DNA from 2 places in the Luteibacter sp. ME-Dv--P-043b genome. Region 2 is predicted to be linked to the other one. Evidence: riboswitches for the same ligand, from Rfam matches in the RefSeq annotation. Region 2 holds a riboswitch; the other holds the start of a gene.

Region 1 (3,403 bases), on a different contig from region 2:
CGGGACATACAAGGCGCCCCCGCCGGCCAGGAATTCCTCCGACTTCTGTGCCATGCCCTCCATGGCTTCCGCTTCGCGACGCAGGTCCTGCGAGATCTTCATCGAGCAGAACTTCGGGCCACACATGGAGCAAAAATGCGCCACCTTGTGCGCGTCCTTGGGCAGCGTGGCATCGTGGTAAGCGCGCGCGGTGTCCGGGTCCAGCGCCAGGTTGAACTGGTCCTCCCAGCGGAAATCGAAGCGCGCGCGCGACAGCGCATCGTCGCGCAGCTTCGCGGCCGGATGGCCCTTGGCCAGGTCCGCGGCATGCGCGGCGATGCGGTAGGTGATGACACCCACCTTGACGTCGTCGCGATCGGGCAGCCCGAGGTGTTCCTTCGGCGTGACATAGCAGAGCATGGCGGTGCCGAACCAGCCGATCATCGCCGCGCCGATGCCGGAGGTGATGTGGTCGTAACCGGGTGCCACGTCCGTGGTCAACGGCCCCAGCGTGTAGAACGGTGCCTCGCCGCACAACGCCAGCTGCTTGTCCATGTTCACCTTGATCTTGTGCATCGGTACATGGCCCGGCCCTTCGATCATCACCTGGCAGCCGTGGTCCCACGCGATGCGGGTCAGCTCGCCCAGCGTTTCCAGCTCGGCGAACTGCGCCGCGTCGTTCGCATCGGCGATGGACCCCGGACGCAGGCCGTCGCCCAGCGACAACGACACGTCGTACTGCCGGCAGATGGCGCAGATCTCCTCGAATTTCTCGTAGAGGAAGCTCTCGCGATGGCCGGCCAGGCACCAGCGCGCCATGATCGAGCCACCGCGACTGACGATACCGGTGACACGCCGTGCCGCCAGCGGCACATGGGCCAGGCGCACGCCTGCGTGGATGGTGAAGTAATCCACGCCCTGCTCCGCCTGCTCGATCAGCGTGTCGCGGAACACCTCCCAGGTGAGCTTCAGCGGATCGCCGCCGACCTTCTCCAGGGCCTGGTAGATCGGCACGGTACCGATGGGCACCGGCGCGTTGCGCATGATCCACGAACGGATGTTGTGGATGTTGCGGCCCGTGGAAAGATCCATGACGGTGTCGGCGCCCCAGCGGGTGGACCACACCAGCTTCTCGACTTCCTCGGCCACGCCGGAGCTGACCGCGGAATTGCCGATGTTGGCGTTGACCTTCACCAGGAAGTTGCGCCCGATGACCATCGGCTCGAGTTCCGGATGGTTGACGTTGGCGGGCAGGATCGCCCGCCCCCGCGCGATCTCGTCACGGACGAACTCGGGGGTGACGACGTCGGGAATCTGGGCACCGAAGCTCTCGCCGTCCGCGCGCCGTTCCGCGGCATCGCTCAAGGCGTGTTCCCGGCCGAGGTTTTCGCGGAAAGCCGCGTACACCATCTCTTCGGTGACGATGCCGGCTTTGGCGAATTCGTATTGCGTCACCAGGCGCCCGGGCAGCCCACGACGCAACGCAACCGGCGCGGGACAGGCTGGCACCACGGCGTCGGCGCTGAGGTTGCCGTTGTCTTCGGGCCGCACGTCGCGACCGTCGATGCGGACCAGCTCACGGGCCGCCAGCCAAGCTTCACGCACGGGCGGCAAGCCACGAGCGAGATCGATGCCCGCTTCGGCATCGGTGTAGGGGCCCGAGGCGTCGTACAGGTTGAGCGGCGCTTCGCGGGGGTCGCTCAGCGTGACCTGGCGAAAGGGAACGCGCAGGTGGGGATGACCGGGCGGGGAAAGGTAGACCTTGCGCGAGCCCCGTATCGGGCCGGTGGTCACGGTCGCGGGCGCATCCGCGTTGACAGGCGTGTTCGAAAGCATGGATCTCTTCTCCTGGAGGATGGGAGACCCGGGGCGACGATAAACAGGGGGTGCACGCCCCATGGCGTGCCTGGCATTCCCGTCCCTTCGCCGGCATGACCCGGATCAGGTTCGAAGGGTCCGGCCGCTGCCATCTCAGCCCTGCCATCGCAGGACACCCCTCGGAACGGGTCAGAGCCTACCCAGTTTCGATGGAAGGGAACAAGTGCTTGCCGCGGCGGCGTAAGCACCGCCGACCTGCAGGCAAATACGGCACGTCGTCACAAGAACCAGCCCTCCGCGACGCGCGCGGCATGGTGCTTGCTCGTCGTTCCGGGCGGAATCACCGCCCGACCAAGGAAACGCCAATGCTTGCCCGTCTACTGCTGTCCCTTGCCGCCACCGCGCTTTTCGCCACGTCCGCGCTGGCCCAGCAGGCCGTTCCCCAACAGGCGCGACCTTCCTCCTATCACCGCGCCGCACCGGGTGCCGCGTTGGTTGAGGACGGCTATTACACGAACCGGGACGGCATCCAGGTGCACCGCCCCGCCCACACCACGAACGACCAGCCGCCCGCTGGTGCATCCGCACAATGCGGCGACGGCTCCTTCAGCTTCAGTCTGAACCGCCGCGGCACCTGCTCCCATCATGGCGGTGTGACGCGCTGGCTCTGATCGCGGCCTTGCAATCGGTTGCACCTCGCGGCACGATCGAGGGCTACGGCACGGGCCTCGCCTGAATCGACAGGCGCCCGGGGCCGACGGAGTAGCGATGAGCATGTTGTGCGACGCCGCGGAAGCCGGTGCGGATGCGTTCCACGAAGCGTTGGGCGGCACGCCCCGGCAAGGTCGGCAGGCAAGCGCGGAGGTGATTCGCCGTCTTTATCGGCTGCTGGAGGCACTCTACGGCCGTAGCGAAGGGTTCGCGGACCACTTCGCCGATCTTTGCGATCGCCTCGGCCACCTCGCCAACGCGCGCCCCGCGGCCCTGCGTGCCCGTGACGAACGACGCGCCGTGCGGCCCGACGGGTTCCTGGAGGAACGCCCCGTGGCCTATATGGCCTACGTGGACCGCTTCGCCGGGGATCTGAACGGCGTGCGCTCACGCATACCGCACCTGCAGAAGCTGGGCGTGACCTACCTGCACCTGCTTCCGTTCCTGCGCGGGCGCAATGGCGAGAACGATGGCGGCTTTGCCGTGCGCGCGTTCGACGAGATCGAACCGCGGCTGGGCACGATGGCCGACCTGGAAGCGCTGTGCACCGACCTGCATGCGGCGGACATCATGCTGTGCTCGGACCTGGTGTTGAACCATGTCGCGGACGACCATGCATGGGCACGCGCCGCCGCCGCGGGCGACACACGTTACCAGGCCTGGTTCCACACTCTGCCCGACCGGCAGGCATGCGACGCCTACGAGGTCGGGCTGGACCAGGTGTTCCCCGAAGCCGCGCCGGGCAACTTCACCCACGTGCCGGCCATGGGCGGTTGGGTCTGGACCACGTTCTATCCTTACCAGTGGGACCTCAACTACGCCCACTTCCCCGTGTTCGCCGCGATGGCCGAGACCATGCTGGGCCTGGCCAACCGTGGCGTCGACGTGTTTCGCC
Region 2 (3,403 bases):
GGGCAGTGAGATCGGGAGGGGGCGAGCCGTCGCCTGGCGTCACCGTCAGGTAGGCCACGATGTTGCCAGCGGTCACCGAAAGCGAACAAAGCAGCGTGGCGGTAAGGATCATGCCCATGTTGATCCTGCCGTCGGCGCGAAGCAGGGATGCCCGCCGCTGCACCCAGATCACGGCGGGCATGCACATGACGATCGGAGGAAACGAGTTGAGCACCGCCCACATCACGCCCAGCATGGAGGCGTGCAGCGCCGACATCTCGGCGATCGGCAGGAACTCGCCGACCGCCAGGGCCGGCCAGAAACGGCGGGGCACCAGCAGCAGGCACGCCAGGCGCAGGCCAGCTGGGAGCATCCAGTGCGAGAACGAGACATTCCGGGTGAGCTCATAGCAGGCCGCATACGCGCCCGCCACGGCGATGCTACGCCCCCAGTCCAACGACTCCGTGTTGTTTGCTCTCACATCCGCCCCCACCAGCCTCCCGATTGGATCGATCGAAGTTGCCGGAAGCGGCACTTTCCACGATCCACGGTTCTAGTCTGAAGGGTTATCGGCGCCATCGCCATCGAATGGAGCGAAATTTGACAAATTTGCCGATTCGGCACGCGGAAGGCGCCCATCGCTACACTGGACCCATGATCGACGACGCGCATTTCACCCATGGATTGGCCGGCGACCAGCAGGTTCCCGACTGGCCGCCCCTGGCTGCAGACGAGGTCTCGTCGGTACTGGTGGGCTATCCGGCGCTGTGTGCGACGGGCCCCATCCTCTGGCACAGCCCACGTCCGCTGTCCGCGGCGGCCCGGGTCGCCACGGCGGGCGGCGAGGTCTTCGTCAAGCGGCATCACCGGCGGGTACGTGACGTCCTTACGCTGCGCGAGGAACATCGCTTCGCCGGGCATGTGCGCGCACGGGGCATACCCGTGCCGGCGGTGCTGGCCGACGCCGCGGGGCACTCCGCCGTCGCCCAGGGCGACTGGGTCTACGAGGTGCACCGATGCGCCACCGGCACGGACGTCTACCGCGATGCGTTCTCGTGGTCGCCCATCGGCGGCATCGCACACGCAAGGGTCGCCGGCGCCATGTTGGCCCGCCTGCACCTCGCCGCCGAGGGCTTCGACGCGCCCCAGCGGGGCACGCAGCTGCTGGTGGCCCGCGCGGACATCCTCGGCGCACGGGATGCGCTGGGTACGCTGGCGGCCCAGCTGCCGATGCGGCCGGCACTGGCGGCCTACCTGCACGAACGCGACTGGCGCAGCGAGATCGCGGCGGCCCTCCAGCCCTGGCAGGTGCGCTCTGCCGCCGGGATCGCCCGCCAGCCCCCCCTGTGGACACATGGCGACTGGCACGTGTCCAACCTGTGCTGGAGTGACGCCGGCGACGAGGCACGGATCACCGACGTGCTGGATTTCGGCCTCTGCGCACGCACCTTCGCCCTGTTCGACCTGGCCACCGCCATCGAGCGCAATGCCATCGCCTGGCTCGACCTGGGGCAGGAGGCGATCGCGCGTACCGACCTGGCGCTGGCCCTCGTGGAAGGTTACCGCTCCGTGCGGCCCCTCGGCGCGGACGACCTTGCCGTGCTCGCCGACGTGCTGCCGGTGGTCCACGTGGATTTCGCCCTCTCCGAAGTGGAGTATTTCGAAGGCGTCACGCGCCGCCGCGACCATGCCGACGTGGCTTACTACACGTTCCTCCTGGGTCATGCGCGGTGGTTCGCCGGCGATGAAGGGCAGGCGCTGCTCAAGGCCCTGCACCACGCCGATCGTGCTTTCGTGGTTCAATAGGCGTTCTAGAAGCGGGGGTGCCGGGCGAATGCCGGGCTGAGAGAGTCCCTTGGAACCTGACCCGGTTAATACCGGCGTAGGGAGCTTGCTGCACCACGGACGTCCTTGCGGGCGGCGCGGTGCGCCGTCGCTTCGTTCCTGCCCACGAAGACGACGATGACCCTTGCCCGTACCTGCCTTGCCCTCGCCCTGATCGCGCTCGCCCCGTCGGCATGGGCGGCCGACGACACCGCGCCGCCCGCGCAGGCGCGCACCTTGCCCACAGTCGACGTGCACGCCAACACGGCGGACGGGTATCGCGCAGCGGATTCGCAGCTGGATACCTTCGGCAGCTTCGGCAGTGCCACGTTGCACGACACGCCAGCGGCCATCACCGTCATCACCCGCGCGCAGATCGACGATCGCCAGCCGCGTTCGCTGAGCGAACTGGTCCGCGGCGACGCCGCCATCAACGACAACTACGCGCCGGCCGGCTACTACCAGGACGTGTCCATCCGCGGTTTTCCGCTGGACCTTGCCACGGGTTTCCGCTTCAACGGCATGATCATGTCGGCGGAACAGTTGCAGGCGCTGGAAGGCAAGGAACGTGTGGAAGTGCTGAAGGGCCTCGGCGGCCTGGAGGCCGGCGTCGTCGAGCCGGGCGGGCTGATCAACTATGTCAGCAAGCGTCCGGCCGAGGTCAACACGCTGACGCTGGGCACCGACTCGCATGGTTCCGCGTACCAGGCACTCGACCTGGGTACATGGTTCACGCCCACGTTTGGCGTGCGCGTCAACGCCGCCAACGAAAAGACCCACGGCGTGGTCGAGCACACCGATGCCCGGCGCAGTTTCGTCTCGATCGGCGCGGACTGGAAGATCGGCGACCGGGCCACGCTGCTGCTGGATACCGACTACCAGACCAGCGGCGGGCGCTCGGCCTCCGGCTACCAGTTGCTGGGCGGTACCGATATCCCGCCGCACCCGCATCGCACGCGCCTGCTGGGTTACCAGCCATGGCAGCGCCCGGTCGGCATCCATTCGAGCAATACGTCGCTTCGCTTCAATTACCGGTTCAGTGACACCTGGAACGCGCAGGTGTCGGCAGGACATAGCCATACGGCGATCGACGACAACGTCGCTTTCGCTTATGGCTGTTTTTACGCCGCGTCGTGCGCCTCGGGCGCCACGCCGGGTTATTTCTTCGCGCCCAACGGCGACTATGACGTCTACGACTTCCGCAGCCCCGACGACACGCGGCAGAACGACGAAGTGCGCGGCGTGGTCACGGGCAGTTTCGCCACGGGGGCGCTGGACCACGAGGTGAACCTGGGTGCCACGGCGTTCCGGCGTACCGTCGACCAGCGTCCCTACGTCTACGATTACGTGGGCACCGCCAACATCGACGATCCGGTGGTGCCCGTGTTCGATCCCTCGCCGAACCAGCCCGGCGCCTCGGTGCGCCGGCTGACCAGCTGGCAGCGCACGCTGTTCGCGATCGACCGGGTCCACCTGGGTGAGCAATGGCAGGTATTGGCTGGCGCGCGCCTGGTCCGGCTGGACGAGCGGGCGTATGACAGTGCCGGCGCCCTGGAGCGTGCCACCCGCCAGACGAAGACGCTGCCGCAGGCCGCCGTGC

The links. Region 2 has a riboswitch for thiamine pyrophosphate ahead of QRN34_RS13305 (TonB-dependent siderophore receptor). Riboswitches for the same ligand answer to the same signal wherever they lie in the genome.
Region 1: another riboswitch for thiamine pyrophosphate. It lies ahead of thiC (phosphomethylpyrimidine synthase ThiC); the one in region 2 lies ahead of QRN34_RS13305 (TonB-dependent siderophore receptor).

What each region holds. Positions count from the first base shown of each region.
Region 1 is NZ_JARVRT010000018.1:9,700-13,102, reverse strand. It holds gene QRN34_RS11490 (FAD-dependent oxidoreductase) at 1-8, opposite strand, end outside; gene thiC (phosphomethylpyrimidine synthase ThiC) at 1-1,815, opposite strand, end outside; TPP riboswitch at 1,881-1,987, opposite strand; gene QRN34_RS11480 (DUF3761 domain-containing protein) at 2,163-2,468, shown strand; gene QRN34_RS11475 (alpha-amylase family glycosyl hydrolase) at 2,566-3,403, shown strand, end outside.
Region 2 is NZ_JARVRT010000021.1:8,521-11,923, forward strand. It holds gene QRN34_RS13295 (MASE1 domain-containing protein) at 1-436, opposite strand, end outside; gene QRN34_RS13300 (phosphotransferase) at 580-1,785, shown strand; TPP riboswitch at 1,789-1,885, shown strand; gene QRN34_RS13305 (TonB-dependent siderophore receptor) at 1,942-3,403, shown strand, end outside.